DNA from 3 places in the Actinoplanes sp. NPDC020271 genome. Region 3 is predicted to be linked to each of the others. Evidence: predicted binding sites of a transcription regulator. Region 3 holds the regulator's gene; each other region holds the start of a gene.
The links. The regulator HrcA, encoded in region 3, represses chaperone genes, less so after heat shock. The targets are predictions, from matches to a motif close to GGTTNGCACNCTCNNNNNGAGNGTGCNAACC.
Positions count from the first base shown of each region.

Region 1: groL (chaperonin GroEL) is a predicted target of HrcA. The motif match lies at 2,419-2,449, and genes of this name have one in related genera.
Region 2: groES (co-chaperone GroES) is a predicted target of HrcA. The motif match lies at 3,431-3,461, and genes of this name have one in related genera.

Region 1 covers NZ_JBIRWQ010000007.1:369,456-376,549, reverse strand. Annotated here, with positions in the region: gene thrC (threonine synthase) at 1-1,080, shown strand, start outside; gene ACH442_RS19150 (hypothetical protein) at 1,258-1,734, opposite strand; gene ACH442_RS19145 (GNAT family N-acetyltransferase) at 1,734-2,240, opposite strand; gene groL (chaperonin GroEL) at 2,637-4,259, shown strand; gene ACH442_RS19135 (MFS transporter) at 4,523-5,767, opposite strand; gene ACH442_RS19130 (redoxin domain-containing protein) at 5,769-6,671, shown strand; gene ACH442_RS19125 (Ig-like domain-containing protein) at 6,643-7,094, opposite strand, start outside.
Region 2 covers NZ_JBIRWQ010000014.1:200,084-207,177, forward strand. Annotated here, with positions in the region: gene ACH442_RS28705 (ABC transporter ATP-binding protein) at 1-1,255, shown strand, start outside; gene groL (chaperonin GroEL) at 1,268-2,917, opposite strand; gene groES (co-chaperone GroES) at 2,992-3,306, opposite strand; gene ACH442_RS28720 (methyltransferase domain-containing protein) at 3,523-4,701, shown strand; gene ybaK (Cys-tRNA(Pro) deacylase) at 4,781-5,263, shown strand; gene ACH442_RS28730 (sugar ABC transporter substrate-binding protein) at 5,576-6,682, shown strand; gene ACH442_RS28735 (ATP-binding cassette domain-containing protein) at 6,802-7,094, shown strand, end outside.
Region 3 covers NZ_JBIRWQ010000001.1:798,305-805,398, reverse strand. Annotated here, with positions in the region: gene ACH442_RS03570 (PAS domain S-box protein) at 1-723, opposite strand, end outside; gene ACH442_RS03565 (hypothetical protein) at 840-1,697, opposite strand; gene ACH442_RS03560 (enoyl-CoA hydratase-related protein) at 1,747-2,520, opposite strand; gene hemW (radical SAM family heme chaperone HemW) at 2,548-3,750, shown strand; gene hrcA (heat-inducible transcriptional repressor HrcA) at 3,866-4,888, shown strand; gene dnaJ (molecular chaperone DnaJ) at 4,923-6,062, shown strand; gene ACH442_RS03540 (hypothetical protein) at 6,576-6,761, shown strand; gene ACH442_RS03535 (16S rRNA (uracil(1498)-N(3))-methyltransferase) at 6,771-7,094, shown strand, end outside.

The sequences.
Region 1 (7,094 bases), on a different contig from region 3:
CGCTACGCGGCGCTGCTGCCGGCGGGGCAGGACCCGGCGACCCGGGTGACTCTCGACCCGGGCCTGACGCCGCTGGTCAGCGCCCCGCAGCTGGCCGCCGAGCTGGGCATCACCGGCCAGCTCTGGATCAAGGACGACTCGCAGAACCCGACGCACTCGTTCAAGGACCGGGTCGTGTCGGTGGCACTGACCGCGGCGAAGGAGCTGGGCTTCACCCGGTTCTCGTGCGCGTCGACCGGCAACCTGGCGAACTCGGTGGCGGCCCACGCGGCCCGGGCCGGGGTGCCGAGCATCGTGTTCATCCCGTCCGACCTGGAGCAGGGCAAGGTCGTCACCACCGCGGTCTACGGCGGTGAGCTGGTCGCGATCGAGGGCTCCTACGACGACGTGAACCGGCTCTGCAGCGAGCTGGTCGAGACGGACGAGTTCGAGGACACCGCGTTCGTGAACGTGAACGTCCGCCCGTTCTACGCCGAGGGCTCGAAGACGCTGGGCTACGAGGTGGCCGAGCAGCTCGGCTGGCGGATCCCGGCGCAGGTGGTCATCCCGATGGCTTCCGGTGAGCTGCTCACCAAGGTGGACAAGGCGTTCAGCGAGCTGGTCGAGATCGGACTGGCCGAGGCGCCGGAGGGCGGCTGGACGGTGTTCGGCGCGCAGTCGGCCGGGTGCAACCCGATCGCGGAGGCGCTGCACAACGACACCGACGTGATCACCCCGGTGAAGCCGACCGGCATCGCGAAGTCGCTGAACATCGGTGACCCGGCCGCGGGGCCGTATGCGATCGAGGCGGTCCGCCGGACGGGCGGCTGGATGGACTACGCGAACGACGAGGAGATTCGCGAGGGCATCAAGCTGCTGGCCCGGACCACCGGCGTGTTCGCCGAGACGGCCGGCGGCACCACCGTCGCGGTGCTGAGGAAGCTGGTCGAGAGCGGCAAGCTGGACCCGGCGAAGGAGACTGTCGTCTACAACACCGGCGAGGGCCTGAAGACGCTGGACGCGATCGCCGCCGAGGTCGGGCCGACCCATCGGATCAAGCCGTCCCTCAAGGGTGCTCGCGAGGCCGGCCTGCTGGGATAACTGTCGGTAACCGGACATCTGCCGGTTGTCGAATATTCCTTCCTCCGAGGACTTGCGCGCCGATCTCCGGATCGGCAGGATGCTTGTCGCGGGAGGACGCGACGCCGTAAGAGGCCCCTCACCTGAGCTTGGCGACAATCTCCGAGGGTCCCAACGATCCCAGCGCTGACCCAATGGCTACGGCCGGAGGCGCTGTGCGTTCCGTCCTCCCGACCAAACTCTCCGCACCCACGGCCGCAGCGGCAGATCCTCCGGATAGCCGCCGTCGAGCAGTCCGGCGTGCCGTTCGAACCAGTTGCGCACACCCCACGACCCGGTCGTCGCGTAGGACCAGCCACATGCGACCCAGTACGCCGGGAAGAAGAGCGGGCCGAGCACCGCGTACTGCCCGGCGTGCCGGCTCTCGTGCGCGAGCAGCGCGGCCCGGTCCTCGGCGAGCAGCCATTCCGCGCTGCGCCGCGTGATGATCACCGAACCGATCGTGAAGCAGGACGCCGGGGGCATCGGCAGCCGCCAGCCCTCGGCGATCAGCACTCCGTCGCGCCCGCGACGGACCCTCGTCCGGGTGACCAGGGCCAGTAGCAGGCCGGCGCCGGTCGTGCCGTTCGCCGCGGTCAGCACGGTTCGCGCGACGGGCCAGTGCCGGGGTGCCATCAGATCCGCCGGCGCATCTGGAGCTGGGTCATGACCGGCACCGTGGGATGCGGCTGGCGCACGCCGGTGTCTTCGAAACCCAATTTCTCGTACGCCCGGACGGCCCGATCGTTGCCGGCGACCACTTCGAGCATCAACTCGTGGCGCCCGGCCGCGGTCGACCAGTCGGCGACCGCCTCGACGAGGGCGGCGAGCACCTTCCCACCCCGGAACCGCGGGGTCAGGTAGACCGAGAAGACGACGGTTACCAGCGGCTCGTCCGGGATCACGGTGCCACCGGCGTGCCCGATCAGCGGCCCGTCCCCCGGGTCGGCGACGAACTGGGACAGCTCCGGGCCCTCGGCCGCCATGCTCAGGCGCTGCCGGTAGCCCTCGTGCGAGCGGGCCGCGGCCTGGGCCAGGGTCTCCAGGTAGGCGAGGGGACTGTCGGCCAGCATCTCTAGTCGCAGGGCGCGCATCCGCCCGGCGTCGTGGGGGGTGATCCGGCGTACGGTCCAACTCTCCATGTCGTCCTGAGTACTCCCGGCGGCGGGTGTGAGCAACCTTCTTGCCGTAAACGAGACCGGGGTCCGGAGGTTCCCTGACCAGGGGATGAAGATCTTTAACGGGTTTGCGGGCCGGGCCGGGGGCTTTCGCGGGAAGATGGGGTTTCTTGCACTCGGTACCCGGGAGTGCTAAACAAGTGATTGGCACTCGCGACCTGTGAGTGCCAGCAGGTCGGGACGGTGGGGTTCCGGTCACGGCGCCGCCATCGGTGCCGGGGCACGAAACCGGTCGTCGCGGGCTATCCGGCTCGGCCTGAGGACGTCACATCGCCAGGTGGTGACGTCCACAGACTTCCTCAATGTGCGGGCGGGGCCGACGAGGCCCGGCGCCGCGGATGTCCGGGAGGACAACGCCGTATGGCCAAGATCATTGCATTCGACGAGGAAGCCCGTCGCGGCCTCGAGAGCGGCATGAACCAGCTCGCCGACGCCGTCAAGGTGACGCTCGGCCCGAAGGGTCGCAACGTCGTCCTCGAGAAGAAGTGGGGCGCTCCCACGATCACCAACGATGGTGTATCCATCGCCAAGGAGATCGAGCTCGAGGGCACCTTCGAGAAGATCGGCGCCGAGCTGGTCAAGGAGGTCGCCAAGAAGACCGACGACGTCGCCGGTGACGGCACGACGACGGCGACCGTCCTGGCCCAGGCGCTGGTCCGCGAGGGTCTGCGCAACGTGGCCGCGGGTGCGAACCCGATGGCCCTCAAGCGGGGCATCGAGGCCGCCGTGGCCAGCGTCTCCGAGGGTCTGTCGCAGCTCGCGAAGGACGTGGAGACCAAGGAGCAGATCGCCTCCACCGCCTCCATCTCCGCCGGTGACTCCACGGTCGGCGAGATCATCGCCGAGGCCATGGACAAGGTCGGCAAGGAAGGCGTCATCACCGTCGAGGAGAGCAACACCTTCGGGCTGGAGCTGGAGCTCACCGAGGGCATGCGCTTCGACAAGGGCTACATCTCGGCCTACTTCATGACCGACGCGGAGCGTATGGAGGCCGTCTTCGACGACCCGTACATCCTGATCGCCAACAGCAAGATCTCGGCGGTCAAGGACCTCCTGCCGGTCCTCGAGAAGGTCATGCAGTCGGGCAAGCCGCTGATCATCATCGCCGAGGACGTCGAGGGCGAGGCCCTGGCGACCCTGGTCGTGAACAAGGTCCGTGGCACCTTCAAGTCCGTCGCCGTCAAGGCGCCGGGCTTCGGTGACCGCCGCAAGGCCATGCTGGAGGACATCGCCATCCTCACCGGTGGCGCGGTCATCAGCGAGGAGGTCGGCCTCAAGCTCGACGCCGCCGACCTGACCCTGCTGGGCCAGGCCCGCAAGGTCGTCATCACCAAGGACGAGACCACCATCGTCGACGGTGCCGGCAACGCCGAGCAGATCGGCGGCCGGGTCAACCAGATCCGCGCCGAGATCGAGCGCTCGGACTCCGACTACGACCGTGAGAAGCTGCAGGAGCGTCTGGCCAAGCTGGCCGGCGGCGTTGCGGTCATCAAGGTCGGCGCGGCCACCGAGGTCGAGCTGAAGGAGCGCAAGCACCGCATCGAGGACGCCGTTCGCAACGCGAAGGCGGCCGTCGAGGAGGGCATCGTCCCCGGTGGTGGCGTGGCGCTGGTGCAGGCCGGCAAGACCGCGTTCGACAAGCTGGACCTGGTCGGCGACGAGGCGACCGGTGCCAACATCGTCAAGGTCGCGCTCGACGCCCCGCTGCGTCAGATCGCCGTGAACGCCGGCCTCGAGGGCGGTGTCGTCGTGGAGAAGGTGCGCAACCTCCCCGCGGGTCACGGTCTGAACGCCGCGTCCGGTGAGTACGTCGACCTGCTGGCCGCGGGCATCATCGACCCGGCCAAGGTCACCCGCTCGGCGCTGCAGAACGCCGCGTCGATCGCCGCGCTGTTCCTCACCACCGAGGCCGTCGTGGCCGACAAGCCGGAGAAGGCCGCGGCTGCGCCCGCCGGCCCCGGCGGCGGCGACATGGACTTCTGAGTCCAGCCGTCACGCAGTAACTGAGAAAGGCGGGTCGCTTCGGCGGCCCGCCTTTTCCATGCCCGAGACCATTTCCCGGTACGTCGTGTGCCCGGTCCTGTGGCACCGGCGCGGGCTTGTCCCGGCACCGGGCCGAGGCGCGCCCTCGCGTACGACTCGTGCGGGTGTGGGCCATGGCGGAACACGGCTCGTGCCGGTGCGGGCCACGGCGGCGCGGCGGCGCTTGCGGGTCGTGCGGCGGGCGGGTCGTGGAGCGGGCGGGCTCACGACGTACGGGAAAGGGTTTCGGGGGTGGGGATTTCGAGGTCGGAAAGGTTGTGGAGTTTGCGGACCGGGGAGAACCAGTAGATCAGCGGCGAGATCGCGGTCAGCGCTCCGAACAGCAGCAGTGTGGTCCGCGCGCCGAGTGGCCCGGCCAGCGCGCCGGCGATCAGGCCGCCGAGCGGGATCGCGCCCCACGACACGAACTTGACCGTGGCGATCACGCGGGACAGCAGTTCGGGCGGGCCGGCGGTCATCCGGTACGTCCGGGTGGTCACGCTGAGGACCACGGTCGAGACCGCGAAGATCACGTTGCCGGCCGCGAACGCCAGGAACGCGGTCGCGCCGGTGCCGAGCGGGATGATCAGCGCGCCGGCCACGCCCACGACGGACGCCACGAGCAGGCCGCGCGCGGTCCCGGCCCGGCTGGTGAACCACGTGGTCAGCGCCGCGCCGACCAGCGAGCCAAGGCCATCGGTGGCGATCAGCAGCCCGGCCAGGCCGGGTGACGCGCCCAGTTCACGAACCAGGTAGTACGGGAAGAGGGCGAGCATCGCGCCGCAGACGAAGTTCGTCGCGGTGGCGTCCCACATGCACGGTCCGATGATCGGGTGCCGGACCACATACCGGAATCCTTCGCGGATCAGCGTGAGCATGGGCGGCCGGTCCCGGTCCGGTTCGACGCGGCGTTCGGGCAGGGTGCGCAGCAGCGACGCGGAGAACAAGTAGCTCGCCACGTCGGCCAGCAGCGTCGGCGCGGCTCCGAGCACCTGCACGAGCAGACCGCCGAGGGACGGCCCGCCGAGCTGGGTGGCGGCGTGCATGCCGGACATGAAGCTGTTGCGCGACTGGATCTGTTCGGCCGGGACGATCGTCGGCAGGAACGTCTGGTTGCCCACGTCGAAGAGCACGGTCGCGAAGCTGATCACCAGTGCGACCGCGATCAGCTGGGCCATGCTCAGCCAGCCGCCCCACCACGCGAGGGGGATGGAGAGCACGGCCACGGCCCGGACGAGGTCGGCGCCGACCTGGGTCCGGCGCAGCGGCAGCCGTTGGACGATCACTCCGGCCGGCAGGCTGATCAGCAGGTACGCCAGGTAGGTGGCGGCGGTGATCAGCCCCATCTCGAACGCGGACGCGTGCAGCACGGTCAGGGCCGTGAGCGGCAGCGCCATCCCGGTCACGGCCGAGCCGAGGTGGCTGGTCGCGCCTGCGGTCCACAGACGCCAGAACGCAGTGAGTTTCATAATGGAACTGACTATAGTGGTGACCGTGAGGCAAGTCGACCTGCAAGACGTGGACTGCGGGATCACCCAGGCGCTCGGGGTGCTCACCGACTGGTGGACGTTCCTGATCGTGCGGGACGTCGCCGGCGGGGTGACCCGCTTCGACGCGCTGCAGAAAGAGCTGGGCATGAGCCGCCGTGCACTGGCCGAGCGGCTCGCCGCCCTGGTCGAGCACGGTGTCCTGGAGCGCCGGTGCTACATCGACCGGCCGCCGCGCTTCGACTACGTGCTCACCGCCAAGGGCGGGGGCCTGCTCCCGGTGCTGCTGGCGCTGCAGGAGTGGGGCGATCGCTACGTGCTCGGCGACGGCTCGCTCACCGCCACCGCCGCGGCCGGGTCGGCCGAGCACCGCCGCGCGCACGCCCTGGTCGGGCGCCGTCTTCCGGCGATCACGCTGCCGCGGCAGGACGGGTCGCCGGTGACGCCGGCCGACCCGGGCGGGTGGACCGTGCTGTTCTGCTTCCCGGGTGCGTTCGCGCCGGCATCGAGGGGTCTTCCGCCGGCCTGGGGCGACATTCCGGGCGCGCCCGGTTGCACGCTGGAGACGACGACGTATGCGGCCCGCAACGACGCCTTCGCCGCGGCCGGCGCCCGGATCCGCGGCGTCAGCACCCAGCGGCCCGACCAGCTGCACGACTTCGCCGAGCATGCCGGCCTGCCCTACGACCTGCTCTCCGACGCCGACGGGCGGCTCGCGACGGCGCTGCGCCTGCCCACCTTCCGGGCCGGCGGCGCTGACCGGCTCAAGCGCCTGACCATGCTGATCGACCCGGCCGGCACGATCCGCGAGGTCCAGTTCCCGGTCACCGATCCGGCCGCCTCGGTCGACGAGATGCTCACCGCCGTCGCGAAGAGCGCCGCCTAGCCTGGCGAGGCTGCCCCTTTCTCCCCTTTCCCCGACGATTCGGGGGTACGGCCTGAGCCGCCCGCCCCGCCACCAGCAGCGCGACTCCGAGCAGCGTGCAGAGCCCGGCCGAGGTGAACAGCCACCTCGGCACCGGCCCGCCCGTGGTGGGCAGAGCCGGCGGCGGCCGACGACTCGGAGCGGTGGACGGGCTCGTCGCCGAAGGCCGGGGCACCTTCACGACGATCGTCCCCTGAGCCGTGTTGCCGTCCGCGTCGACGATCACGTAGGTGAACGTGTCGTCCCCGGTGAAGCCCGGATCCGGCGTGTAGGTGACGGACCCGTTGGGGTTGAGCCGCGCCCGCCCGTGCGCCGGCTGGGTGATCCGCCGGTCCGCCACCGGGCGGCCGAGAGCGTCGGTCCCGGGCAGCGCGATCGAGACGG
Region 2 (7,094 bases), on a different contig from region 3:
GATCACGGTCGCCGGGACCCGGTGGTACGTCCGGCGCGCCCCTTCCGGGTATCTGCGGCAGAACGCGGCCTACTCCGAAGTGACCGACGGGCTGGCCGAGACGGTCGAGGGCGCCCGCACGGTCGAGGCGCTCGGGCGGCAGGGGCAGCGGATCGCGCGTACCGACCGGGATCTGGGCCGATCGTGGCGGGCCGAGCGGTACACGCTGTTCCTGCGGACGATCTGGTGGCCGGTGATCGAGGTCAGTTACGTGATCCCGATGGTGCTGACCCTGCTCGTCGGCGGCTGGCTCTACCTGCGGCACGCGGTCTCCCTGGGCCAGCTGACCGCCGCGGTGGTCTACGTCCAGCAGCTGATCCACCCGCTCGACCGGCTGCTCTCCTGGCTGGACGAGCTGCAGGTGGGCGGTGCGTCGCTGGCCCGGCTGCTCGGGGTGGCCGATGCACCCCGACCGGCCCGTCCGGCCGCACCGCTGCCGGACGGCACCCGGATCGAGGTACGCGGGGTGCGCTTCGGCTACATCGAGGGTCGGGAGGTGCTGCACGGCGTCGACCTGACCCTGCGACCGGGGGAGCGGCTCGCCGTGGTCGGCCCGTCCGGTGCCGGCAAGTCGACCCTGGGACGGCTGCTGGCCGGCATCCACCGGCCCACCGAGGGCAGCGTGACCGTCGGCGGGGTGCCGCTCGGCGCGCTCGCCCCGGACCGGCTGCGCGCCGAGGTGGCGCTGGTCAGCCAGGAACATCACGTGTTCATCGGCACGCTGCGGGAGAACGTGGCGATGGCCCGCCCCGCGGCGCCGGAACCGGACGTCCGGACCGCCCTGGCCGCCGTGAACGCCCTGGAATGGTCGGACGCGCTGCCGCACGGCCTGGACACCCCGGTCGGCGACGGCGGCCACCCGCTGACCGCGGCCCAGGCGCAACAGGTCGCCCTGGCCCGGCTGATCCTGGCCGACCCGCACACCCTGGTGCTGGACGAGGCGACCGCGCTGCTCGACCCACGGGCGGCCCGGGACCTGGAACGGTCGCTGGCGGCGGTGGTGCACGGGCGGACCGTGGTGGCGATAGCGCACCGGCTCTTCTCCGCCCACGACGCCGACCGGGTCGCGGTGGTGGAGGACGGCCGGATCACCGAGCTCGGGTCGCACGACGAGCTGGTCGCGGCGAACGGGTCGTACGCGGCGCTCTGGCGCTCCTGGCAGGGCGGCGACCCGGACACGAAAAAGGCGCGTCCCCGGGAGGACGCGCCTTTCTAGCGGATCAGCGGATCAGAAGCCCGGACCGTGCTGGTGGCCGTGCCCGTGACCGTGGCTGTGGCCGTGCCCACCGGCGGCCGGCTCCGGCTCGGCCGGCTTCTCCACGATGAGGCTTTCCGTGGTCAGCAGCAGACCGGCGATCGAGACGGCGTTGGAGACCGCGTTGCGGGTCACCTTCACCGGGTCGATGATGCCGGAGGCGGCCAGGTCCACGTACTCGTCGGTCGCGGCGTTGAGGCCGTGGCCCCAGCCCAGCTCGTTGACCTTGCCCACCACGACGTAACCGTCGTGACCGGCGTTCTGCGCGATCCAGCGCAGCGGCTCGACCAGCGCCTTGCGGACGATCGAGACGCCGATCGCCTCCTCGCCGGTCAGGTCCAGGTTGCCGTCGAGCTCCTTCGCGACCTGCGCGAGAGCGGCGCCGCCGCCGGGGACGGTGCCTTCCTCGACCGCCGCCTTGGTCGCCGCGATGGCGTCCTCGATGCGGTGCTTGCGCTCCTTCATCTCGACCTCGGTCGCGGCACCGACCTTGATCACCGCGATGCCGCCGGAGAGCTTCGCCAGCCGCTCCGAGAGCTTCTCCCGGTCCCAGTCGGAGTCCGACGCCTCGATCTCCTTGCGGATCTGCGAGACCCGGTCGGCGACCTCGGCGGCGTTGCCGCCACCGTCGACGATGGTGGTGTTCTCCTTGTCGACGACGATCCGCCGGGCGGTACCCAGCTGCTCGAGGCCGACCTGGTCGAGCTTGTAACCGAGCTCGGGGGCGATCAGCTCGCCACCGGTCGCGATCGCCAGGTCCTGCAGGATCGCCTTGCGGCGGTCACCGAAGCCGGGCGCCTTCACGGCGGCGACCTTGATGGTCTTCCGCAGCGAGTTGACGACCAGGGTGGAGAGCGCCTGGCCCTCCACGTCCTCGGCGATGATGAGCAGCGGCTTGCTGGTCTGCAGCACCTTCTCCAGCAGCGGGAGCAGCTCCTCGATGCTGGAGATCTTCTGCGTGGTGAGGAGGATGTGCGCGTCCTCCAGCACCGCCTCCTGCGACTCGGCGTCGGTCACGAAGTTCGGCGAGATGAAGCCCTTGTCGAACTGCAGACCCTCGGTGACGTCGAGCTCGGTCAGCATCGCCGAGCCCTCCTCGACGGTGATGACACCGTCGCGGCCGACCCGGTCCATCGCCTCGGCGATCAGCTCGCCGATGGTGGCGTCCTGCGCCGAGATGGTGGCGACGTTGGCGATCGCCTTGTGGTCGGCGACCTCGACGGCCTTCGCCAGCAGCGCCTTGGACACCACCTCGGAGGCCTTGTCCATGCCCCGCTTGAGGCCGATCGGGTTGGCGCCCGCGGTGACGTTGCGCAGGCCCTCGCGGACCAGGGCCTGGGCCAGAACGGTCGCCGTGGTGGTCCCGTCGCCGGCGACGTCGTTGGTCTTGGTCGCCACCTCCTTGACGAGCTGCGCGCCAAGGTTCTCGTACGGGTCGGTGAGCTCGATCTCCTTGGCGATGGTGACGCCGTCGTTGGTGATCGTCGGAGCGCCGAACTTCTTGTCCAGGACGACGTTGCGGCCGCGCGGGCCGAGAGTGACCTTGACCGTGTCGGCGAGCGTGTTGACGCCGTGCTCCAGAAGGTGCCGGGCGTCGTCAGAGAAGCTGAGGATCTTCGCCATGTAGTGGTCCCTTCACGCGCCGACGCCCTGCCCCGATTTCCCGGAACAGGGCGTCTGCACAGTCGGTTTAGGTCTTACTTCTCGATGACCGCGAGGACGTCGCGGGCGGAGAGCACCAGGTACTCCTCACCGGCGTACTTGACCTCGGTGCCGCCGTACTTCGAGTACAGCACCACGTCGCCGACCTTGACGTCGAGCGGGACGCGGTTGCCCTTGTCGTCGATCCGGCCGGGGCCGACGGCGAGGACGGTGCCCTCCTGGGGCTTCTCCTTGGCGGTGTCGGGGATCACGATGCCGGAGGCGGTCGTGGTCTCAGCCTCGTTCGCCTGGACCACGATGCGGTCCTCGAGCGGCTTGATCGCAACCTTGGTCGCGGTAGTCACGGGCATACCCTCCTGGGTACAGGTTTCGCCGGCCTTGAACCAGGCCAGTCAATGCCTCATGCCACCGGGCGGGGCCGTCGTCGCGGGTGCCGGTCCGCCTGGTGCCTAACCGCCACGAGCGAGCCCGGGCGGCTGGCACCCTCATGTTGAGAGTGCTAACCGAAGATTATGCCGGAACTAGCACTCCGTCAACCAGAGTGCCAACCTGTCACGCCGGGGAGAATGCCTGGTGTGACCCCTGAACTTCTCACCCTGCTGCAAACCCCGGAAGGGGCGGATGCCCTGGCCGTGGCGGCCGAGGTCGGCGACGGCGAGCCACTCGCCGCGGCCTCGGCGCTCCGGGCCCGGGGCTTCGGCGCGGAGCTGGCCGCAGCCGCACTCACCCAGGTTAGTTTGCGCAGGCGGGCGGCGGTGAAGTTCGGCGCGGACGCCACCCGGATGTTCTTCACCCGGCACGGCCTGGAGCAGGCGACGCGGGCGGTGGTGGCCGAGCGCCGGGCGGCCCGGCTCGCCGCTTCCGGCGCCGAGACCCTCGCCGATCTGGGCTGCGGCCTGGGTTCCGACGCGCTCGCCGCGGCGCGTCAGGGCCTTTTCGTGTACGCCGTGGAGGCCGACCCCGCCACGGCCGCGCTCGCCGCCGCCAACGTGCGGGCCGCGGGGCTGGCCGAGCGGATCACGGTCACCTGCGCCGACGCGACCACCGTCGAGGTGGAGAAGTTCGACGCGGTCTTCGCCGATCCGGCGCGTCGCCAGGCCGGCCGTGGGCGCGTGTTCGACCCGAAGGCGTACTCGCCGCCCTGGGACTTCGTCGCCGGTCTCGCCGAGCGGGTGCCCCGGACCGTGCTGAAACTGGCCCCGGGCATCGACCACGACCTGCTGCCGCCGGGTGCGGAGGGCGAGTGGGTGAGCGTCGGCGGCGACCTGGTCGAGGCGGCGTTCTGGTGCGGCCCGCTGGCTCGCGCGCCGCGGCGGGCGTCGGTGGTCGGGCTGGGCGGGCTGACCGGTTCCGGGGTGGAGAAAGCGCCGGTCGGGCCGGTCGGCGCGTGGTTCTACGACCCCGACCCGGCGGTGGTGCGCTCGCACCTGGTCGCGGAGTTCGCCGCGGGGATCGGCGGGTGGCTGGGCGACCCGGAGATCGCCTACGTCTATACGGACGAGCCGGTGGACACGCCGTTCGCGCGGCGGCTGGCGGTCACCGACGTGCTGCCGTTCTCGCTGAAGCGGCTGCGGGCGCTGCTGCGCGAGCGGGGCGTGGGGACGCTGGAGATCCGCAAGCGGGGGTCCGCGCTCGTACCGGATCAGTTGCGCAAGGACCTGAAGCTGAGCGGCCCGCACGCCGCCGGCCTGGTCCTGACCCGGGTCGCCGGTGCGCCCACGGTCTTGATCACGGCGCATTCGTAAAGGCGCAACGTGGCCGCATCGTCGCAACGGGTTCGAATCGGGGCGAGGCGTAGATCACTTCCGGGGTAGCGTGCGGCGCATGGCGAAGAAAGCGGCCGGTACCCCGGCCACCGTGCTGCTGACCGCGGAGAAGGTGCCGCACACCCTTCATCCGTACGAGGTCTCGCCGGACGCCCCGAACTACGGCGCCCTGGTCGCCCAGGCCCTGGGTGTGCCGCCGGAGCGGTTGTTCAAGACCCTGATCGCCGAGGTGGACGGCCGGCTCGTGGTCGGGGTCGTGCCGGTCACCGGCGATCTCGACCTGAAGGCGCTGGCGCACGCCGCCGGTGGCAAGAAGGCCGCGCTCGCCGACCGGGCCGCCGCCGAGCGCAGCAGTGGCTACGTGCGTGGCGGCATCTCTCCGCTGGGTCAGCGCAAGCGACTGCCCACAGTGATCGACGAGTCGGCCGAGGGCCTGGATCTCATGTACGTCTCCGCGGGCCGCCGCGGTCTGCAGGTCTCCTTGGCGCCCGCCGACCTGATCCGGTTGACCAGCGCGACCGTCGCAGTGATCAGAAGCTGACACATCGTTCCGGGCCGTCGTCCCCGGGATCCTTCGGGTTATCACTCAGCGTCATTTCACGTAACGGAATGCGCGAGATTCGGGCCAGTTCACGCGTGCCGGGTGCCAGTCGTGTTGCTGGATTGTTATCCAGCGTTACGAGATAGATCTCCGCAGTGCCTTGTGTTCCAGGCCACTCTCGGAATACGTTGCCGGGCACAACAAACCGGTTCCTGATCCATCGGCGCCCAGGGGAGCGACACTCCCAGGCACGCACAACCCCTGACAAATCCGAACGAAGGCCCGGATTTACCCCCCGAAAGGACATACGGAATGCGTAAGGGACTGTTCGCCCTTGCCGCGGTCGGCCTGCTGGCCACCGGAAGCATGGCCGCCTGTGGCGACGACAAAGGCTCCGACACCGGCTCCAACGGCGGCTCCGGCACCAAGGCCGGCAAGGTCGGCGTGATCCTGCCCGACACCAAGAGCTCGGCTCGGTGGGAGACGGCGGACACGAAGTACCTGACGGAGGCGTTCAAGGCCGCGGGCGTCGAGGTCGAGATCAAGAACGCGCAGAACGACAAGGCCGCGTTCCAGACCATCGCCGACGGGATGATCCAGGAGGGCGTCAAGGTCCTCATGATCGTCAACCTGGACGCGGGTACCGGCAAGAACGTGCTGGACAACGCCAAGAAGGCCGGCATCGCGACGATCGACTACGACCGTCTGACGCCGGACGGCGGCGCGAACTACTACGTGTCGTTCGACAACGTCCAGGTCGGCAAGCTGCAGGGCCAGGGCCTGGTCGACTGCCTGACCGCCGCGAAGGCGGACAAGCCGTTCGTCGCCGAGCTCAACGGCTCCCCGACCGACAACAACGCCACGCTGTTCAAGCAGGGCTACGACTCGGTTCTGCAGCCGAAGTACGACTCGGGCGAGTACCAGAAGGGCCCGGACGACTCGGTGCCGGAGTGGGACAACGCCAAGGGCGGCACCATCTTCGAGCAGCAGCTCACCAAGCAGCCGAAGATCGCGGGCGTGCTCGCCGCCAACGACGGTCTCGGCAACGCGGCCATCGAGGTGCTGAAGAAGAACAAGCTGAACGGCAAGGTCCCGGTGACCGGCCAGGACGCGACCGTGCAGGGCCTGCAGAACATCCTCGCCGGTGACCAGTGCATGACGGTCTACAAGGCGATCAAGAAGGAGGCCAACGCGGCCGCCGAGCTGGCTGTCGCGCTCGCCAAGGGCCAGAAGCCGACCACCGCGACCGGCACCACCAAGGACCCGAAGTCCGGCGCCGACGTCCCGTCCGTGCTGCTGACCCCGGAGGCGATCACCAAGGCGAACGTCAAGGCGGTCATCGACGACGGCTACGTCACCAAGGCGGAGCTGTGCACCGCCGCCTTCGCCGCGGCCTGCACCGCCGCCGGCATCAGCTGACCCAGCGCAGCACCACCGCTTGAACCGGCGACGGCGCCGCTCACGCACTCGCGTGGGCGGCGCCGGAGTCGGTTCAAGCGGTCCCGAACGGCCGGTCACCGAACGAAGGAGAAACATCCGTGGCCGCGACACCCCTTTTGGAGCTGCGCGGGATCGACAAGAGCTTCGGTCCCGTACAGGTCCTGCACGATGTCGAACTGAGCGTCTACCCCGGCGAGGTGACCGCCCTGGTCGGCGACAACGGCGCCGGCAAGTCGACGCTGGTCAAGTGCATCAGTGGCATCTACACGATCGACGCGGGCACGGTGACGTTCGACGGCAAGCAGGTTGCCATCCACAGTCCCCGGGAAGCCGCCGATCTCGGCATCGAGGTCGTCTACCAGGACCTCGCTCTCTGCGACAACCTGGACAT
Region 3 (7,094 bases):
GGTGATGGCGATCACCACGCCGTCCTGGACGTCGCCGCGCAGCGCCTCGATCAGCAACACCGTGGGCGGGGTGCAGGCGGCCAGCGCGAGCAGCAGCGACCACCGGAACTTCCAGGGGCTGGGCCGGCCCGGCGCCGGTTCGGTCAGCCGGACCATCGACGGGTGCAGCGCGGACAGGCCCCAGCAGACGTAGAGCACCACGAACGCGGACTCGGTCAGCCCGTTGGTGATCACCGGATAGACCGTGTCGCCGATCAGCATCCCGGCCGCACCGGTCAGCAGCAGCCAGGCCGCGACGTTGCGCCGGTCGGCCGCGACCAGCCGGCCGGCCACCGCGACCAGCAGCAGGTCGCCGATCACGTCGGTGGCCGAGACGGTGTGCAGCCGGTCCGACCCGATCACGAAGACCCAGACCACGAGCAGCGTCGTGCACCCGGCGGCCAGCAGGTCGATCAGCCGCGCCCGGTCGCCCAGCAACGCGCCGCCGCGGGTGAACTGCAGCAGGCACAGCGCGGTGAGGCCGAACATCAGCAGGTAGAAGATGTCGGCCAGACCCATCACCCGGTACGAGTAACAGACGTCGCCTGCGCAGAGGGCAGCCAGGGACGCGGCGAGCAGCCACCACGGCGCCTTACGCGCCGGTCGATGACGGCGCACACCGAAGATGATCGCGCCGACGCCCCCCGCTCCCAGCAGGATCCATTCGAGCGCTCCCCAGAACACGCCCTACTTAGTACCAGGGTGGTTGCTGACTGTCCATGTCGATGTATACGCAGCGCAATGTCGGCTCCCGGTGGGGTGAATTACCGAAAGTCACCGATAGTTGCGGAACGTAGGGGTCAGTTGAAGACTTCGGCGACGACCCGGCGGTTGTCCGGAGCGCCCGGCGTGGTTACTTGCTGCCACTTCCCGTCCGGGGCGTGCCACTCCAGGTCGCCGAAACGTACCCGTTCGAGGCCGGTGGCCGAAGCGTGCGAGACGAGCCAGTGCGCGTACCGCCAGCCGGAGCTGGTGTTGCTGACCGCCAGCGTCAGCCCGGCCGCCTGCTCACTCGCGAAGTCCAGCTTCTTGCCCCAGTCCAGCTTGAGCCCGGCCATCAGGGCGGCCGCCGCGGCCGTGCCCCGCAGCGCCGGATCACCGGTGACCCGGCAGGCGACCGCGCCGGTGGCGTTGCCGACCAGTGCCTCGGCCAGCACCTTCGCCTCGTCGGCCCACTTCTCGTAAGCGTTCGGGTAGGCCGAGCGCTGCACCTTCTGCGCCGCGTCGGTGACCCGCATCTTGTCCCAGCCCTTGACCTTCTTGAGGGCGGTGTAGAACTTGCCGGCCGCGTACCGCGGGTCCTTGATCTGCTCGACCGTGCCCCAGCCCTTGCTCGGACGCTGCTGGAACAGGCCGACCGAGTCGCGGTCGCCACCGTCCAGGTTCTCCAGCTTGGACTCCTGCAGGGCGGTGGCGAGCGCGACGACCACGGCCTGCTCGGGCATCTCCTTGCGCACGCCGACCGCGGCGATCGTCGCCGCGTTGGCCATCTGGGCCAGGTCGAGGGTGACCTCGCCCTCGGGACCGACCGTGCACTCCGGCCCGAGCACCGGCAGGGTGATCGAGCCGGGGTCACGGTGCAGGACGACGATCACGCTGACCACGGCGATGAGGACGAGCGAGACGAGCACACCGACCGCTGTCTTCAAGCGCCGCACTCCCTTCGAGACCGAAAGCCAAGCCTAGACACCCCACGCATCTAGATCGTCATGACTGTTCCGGCACCCAGTCGGGGTCGCGCTTCTCCTGACGTGCGGAAACACCCTCGCGGCCCTCCGGCGAGGTGAAATATCCCGCGGAAAGGTCACTCAGTTCCGCCAGCTCGGCCCGGATCGAGGCGGAGCGCGTACGCCGCAGCAGTCGCTTCGTGCCGGCCAGCGCGAGCGGGCCACCGCGGATCAGCGACGCGCAGTAGCCGGCCACCGCCGCGTCCAGTTCCTCGTCCGGCACCGCGGCGGTGACCAGGCCGATCTCGGCGGCCCGGCGCCCGTCGAAGACGTCGCCGGTCAGGTAGAGCTCGGCCGCGGGACGCGGCGCCAGCCGGGGGAGCACGGTGGCGCTGATCACGGCGGGGATCACCCCGAGCCGGACCTCGGTGAACGCGAACGTGGCCGACCGGGTGCAGACCGCGAGGTCGGCCGCGCCGATCAGCCCCAGGCCACCGGCGCGGGCCGGCCCGCCGACCCGGACGATCACCGGCTTCGGGAAGTCCCAGATCGCGGCGAGCAGATCGGCCATCAGCTCGACCGGCAGCCGCTCGCCCGGCCTGGTGGCGGCGGTCTCCTTCAGGTCGGCGCCGGAGCAGAAGACCGGGCCGGTGTGGGAGAGCACCACCACCCGGGTCTCCGGGGCGTCGGCCGCGGCGGCCAGCGCGGCCAGCAGTTCGGTGATCAGGGCGCGGGACAGGGCGTTGCGGTTCGACGGGCTGTCCAGCGTGAGGGTGGTCACCCCGGCGTCGGTGACGGTACGGACCAGATTCATGCCGGAACCCTAAGGCAGACTTGAGAGATGGCCGGCGCACTCCCCGATGGCGAACCCGTACCCGCGGACGGGTCCCTACCCGACGACGCGATCCGTGACGTGGGGGCGAACGGCTTCGCCGTCTACGTCCACGTGCCGTTCTGCGCGAGCCGCTGCGGATATTGCGACTTCAACACGTACACCGCCGCCGAGCTGGGCGGTGGCGCGAGCCGCGACGAGTATGCGGACACGTTGCTGCGCGAGTTGGACCTGGCCGCCAAGGTGATCCAGCCACGGCGGGTGGACACGGTGTTCATCGGCGGCGGGACACCGACCCTGCTCAGCCCCGGTGACCTCGGCAAGATCATCGAAGGGATCGACCGGACCTGGGGGCTGGCGGCGGATGCCGAGGTCACGACGGAGGCCAATCCGGAGTCGGTGGATCTGCCGGCTCTGAAGGCGCTCAGGGCGGCCGGTCTGACGCGCATCTCGCTCGGCATGCAGTCGTCCTCCGAGCACGTCCTGCGCGTCCTCGACCGCAAGCACACCGCCGGCCGCGCACCCCAGGCCGCGCTGGAGGCCCGTGAAGCCGGGTTCGAGCACGTCAACCTCGATCTGATCTACGGCACGCCGGGCGAGACGGCGGAGGACTTCGACCGTTCCCTGCAGACCGTGGTCGACGCCGGGGTGGACCACGTCAGTGCGTACGCGCTGATCGTCGAGGACGGCACCCGGATGGCCGTGCGGATGCGCCGCGGCGAACTGCCCTACCCCTCCGACGACGTGGCCGCCGACCGCTATCTGGCCGCCGAGGAGAAACTGACCGGAGCCGGCTTCCGGTGGTACGAGGTGTCGAACTGGGCGAAGCCGGGCGGTGAGTGCCGGCACAACCTGCTCTACTGGACCGGCGCTGACTGGTGGGGCCTCGGGCCGGGCGCGCACAGCCACGTGGGCGGGGTGCGGTGGTGGAATGTGAAGCATCCGACGGCGTACGCGAATCGCCTGAATGATTTTGTCTCTCCCGGTCATGGCCGGGAACTGCTGACCGCGGAGGATCGGCACGTCGAGGACGTGATGTTGCGCGTCCGGCTGCGCGAGGGCATCGGCCTGGACCGGGTCGACGGGCCGGCGGCGGCCCAGGCGCTGGCCGACGGCCTGCTGGAACAGGGTGCCTACGACGACGGCCGGCTCGTTCTGACCTTGCGGGGGCGATTGCTGGCCGACGCGGTCATCCGCGATGTGCTGGCCTGAACTTTTTTCGGTTCGACCATCCGTCCTTTCGATCATCGCGCTGCAGCCAGTGGCGACGTAGACTGGCACTCTGTCCGCAGGAGTGCCAGGGGCTGCGATCCGGGGGAGGGGTCAGATGAGTCTGGATGACCGCAAGCTCGAGGTTCTGCGGGCCATCGTCGAGGACTACGTGAAGACGCACGAGCCCGTGGGCTCGAAGGCGCTGGTCGAGCGCCATCAGCTGGGTGTGTCGCCGGCCACGGTTCGCAACGACATGGCCGTGCTGGAGGAGGAGGGCTACATCCGGCAGCCGCACACCAGTGCCGGCCGGGTGCCCACCGACGCCGGTTATCGGCTGTTCGTCGACCGTCTGACCAGGATCAAGCCGCTCAGCCCGGCCGAGCGCCGGGCGATCGAGCGCTTCATGGTCGGCGTCGTCGACCTCGACGATGTGGTGCATCGCACGGTCCGCCTGCTCGCCACCCTGACCCGCCAGGTCGCGGTGGTGCAGTATCCGAGCCTGTCGCGGTCCGCGGTCCGCCACCTGGAACTGGTGCCGATCTCCACCACCCGGCTGATGCTCGTCATGATCACCGACACCGGTCGCGTCGAGCAGCGCCTGGTCGAGATGCCGGCCCCGGTCCCGGAAGGCGACGTGTGGGATCTGCGGCGCCGCGTCAACGAGAAGTTGGCCGGTCAGAAGCTTGTGGATGCCCCACCCCTGGTGGAGAAACTCGTCGAGGAGTGCGCCCCCGAGCGCCGCGGCGACATGGTCTGCCTCGCCACCGTGCTGCTGGAGACTCTGGTCGAGCGGAGTGAGGAGCGCCTCGCACTCGCCGGGACCGCCAACCTGACCCGCGGCGGTGTGCTGGACTTTCAGGGCACGCTACGTCCCGTTCTCGAAGCGCTGGAGGAGGAGGTCATCCTGCTCAAGCTGATCGGTGATCTCGAGCCCAGCACCACCCGGGTCCGGATCGGCGACGAGAACGAGATCGACAACCTCCGCTCGGCGTCCGTGGTCAGCACCGGTTACGGACCGGGGGCCACGATCGTTGGTGGGCTCGGCGTGCTGGGGCCGACCCGGATGGACTACCCCGGCACCATCGCTACGGTTCGTGCAGTGGCACGCTACGTTGGCGACCTGTTGGCACAGAATTGACGGATCCGCGCAGACATTGAGGACTCCAAACCCCGTGGCCAAGGACTACTACGGAATTCTCGGCGTGAGCCGGGAAGCCACCGATGACGAGATCAAGCGCGCCTACCGCAAACTGGCTCGGCAGTACCATCCGGACGTCAACCCCGATCCGGAGGCGCACGAGAAGTTCAAGGACATCAACGCGGCGTACGAGGTCCTGTCCGACGACCAGAAGCGGCAGATCGTCGACCTGGGCGGTGACCCGCTCGCGCCCGGCGGCGGCGCGCCCGGTGGCGGTCCCGGCGGCGCCGGCCCGTTCGTCGGCTTCCAGGACATCATGGACGCGTTCTTCGGCACGGCGGCCGGCGGCGGCAGCCGTGGCCCGCGCCCGCGCACCCGTCCCGGCGCCGACGCCATCCTGCGGCTCGAGCTCGACCTGGTGGAGACCGCGTTCGGCGTCGAGGCGCCGATCACCGTCGACACCGCGGTGCTCTGCACCCAGTGTTCCGGCGCCGGCACCGCGCCCGGCACCCACCTGGCCACCTGCGAGGTCTGCGGTGGCCGCGGCGAGGTGCAGTCGGTGCAGCGCACGTTCCTCGGCCAGGTCGTCTCGTCGCGCCCGTGCCAGAACTGCCAGGGCCACGGCACGACCATCCCGAGCCCGTGCCCGACCTGCGCCGGCGACGGCCGGATCCGCACCCGCCGATCACTGACGGTCAAGATCCCGGCCGGTGTCGAGGACGGCATGCGCATCCGCCTGGCCCAGCAGGGCGAGGTCGGCCCGGGCGGCGGCACCGCCGGCGACCTCTACGTGGAGATCCACGAGCGGCCGCACGACGTCTACTCCCGCAAGGGCGACGATCTCCACTGCCGGGTCACGCTGCCGATGACAGCCGCCGCGCTCGGCACCCGGATGACCATCAAGACGCTCGACGGCGAGGAGAACATCGAGGTCAAGCCGGGTACACAACCGGCCTCGACGCTCCGCATCCGGGGCAAGGGCGTGCCCCACCTGCGCGGTCAGGGCCGCGGTGACCTCTTCGTCCACCTGGACGTGAAGACGCCGACCAAGCTCACCGCGGACCAGGAGCGGATGCTGCGCGACTTCGCCAAGACGCGCGGGGAGGACGTGGCTGAGCTGAGCAAGCAGGGCGGCTTCTTCTCCCGGATGCGGGACGCGTTCAACGGGCACTGATCTTCTTCGGTCAGAGGGCGGCGGGTTTCTCGCCGCCCTCTTGCTTCCGCTGACCGACATTCGCGATCAAATTCTTGAGGTCCTGTCTCCGCTGTGGTCCGGATCGTCGCTCCCGCGGGGACCCCTGCGGGCTTCGCAGGGCCGTGGCCGGCCCTGAACGCGAAGCCCTCCGGGGCGATCTCCGTGGGCGGTTCCGGAAACCCGTGATCAGGTCTTCGGCCAGCGCCCGCGAGCCGCCGTCAGGATGGCTTCGTTGTTGCGGACGGCCTGCTCGCCGCGGCCCGGGCGCCTCGTGCGGCCGGGCCGCTCGCCTGGATCGTCGAGAAATTCCAGGAGTGGACCGACCCGGCGGCAGCCCGGCCCGAGGATGCGGCCGGGCTCGACCTGCTGCTCACCAACGCCAGTCTGTACTGGTTCACCGGCACGGCCGGGTCCTCCGTCAACACCTACCGGGAGTCCGCCCACGACCCGGCGGCCTGGGCGCCGACGGAGAAGTCGACGGTTCCGCCCGGGGTGGCGCTGGGTGTCACGGACATCACCGTGCGGCGGTTCGCCGAGCGGGAGGCGCCGGTCACCCACTGGACGGAGCTGCCGGCCGGCGGCAACTTCCTCCCCGCCGAGCAGCCCGAACTCTTCGCGGACGACGTCACGGCCTTCTCCCGCCCCGGACCGGAATCCGGGTCCGGGGGCTCGCGGTAGCGTTCAGGGGTGTCAGCGCCGCTGTTTCTGGTCGAGAGCCTGCCTGCCGGGTCGACGTTCACGCTGGACGGGCCGGAGGGGCATCACGCCGCCACCGTCCAGCGGCTGCGGGCCGGGGAGGTGCTGATCCTCGCGGACGGGCGGGGCGGCACCGCGCACGGCGAGGTCGTGGCGGTCGGCAAGGGCAGTGTGGAGATCGCGCTCGCCGAGCGCGGCCACGAGCCGGCGGCGGACCCGCGGCTGGTCGTGGTCCAGGGCATCCCCAAGGGCGACCGGGGAGAGCTGGCCGTGCAGGCGATGACCGAGACCGGCGTGGAAGAGATCGTGCCGTGG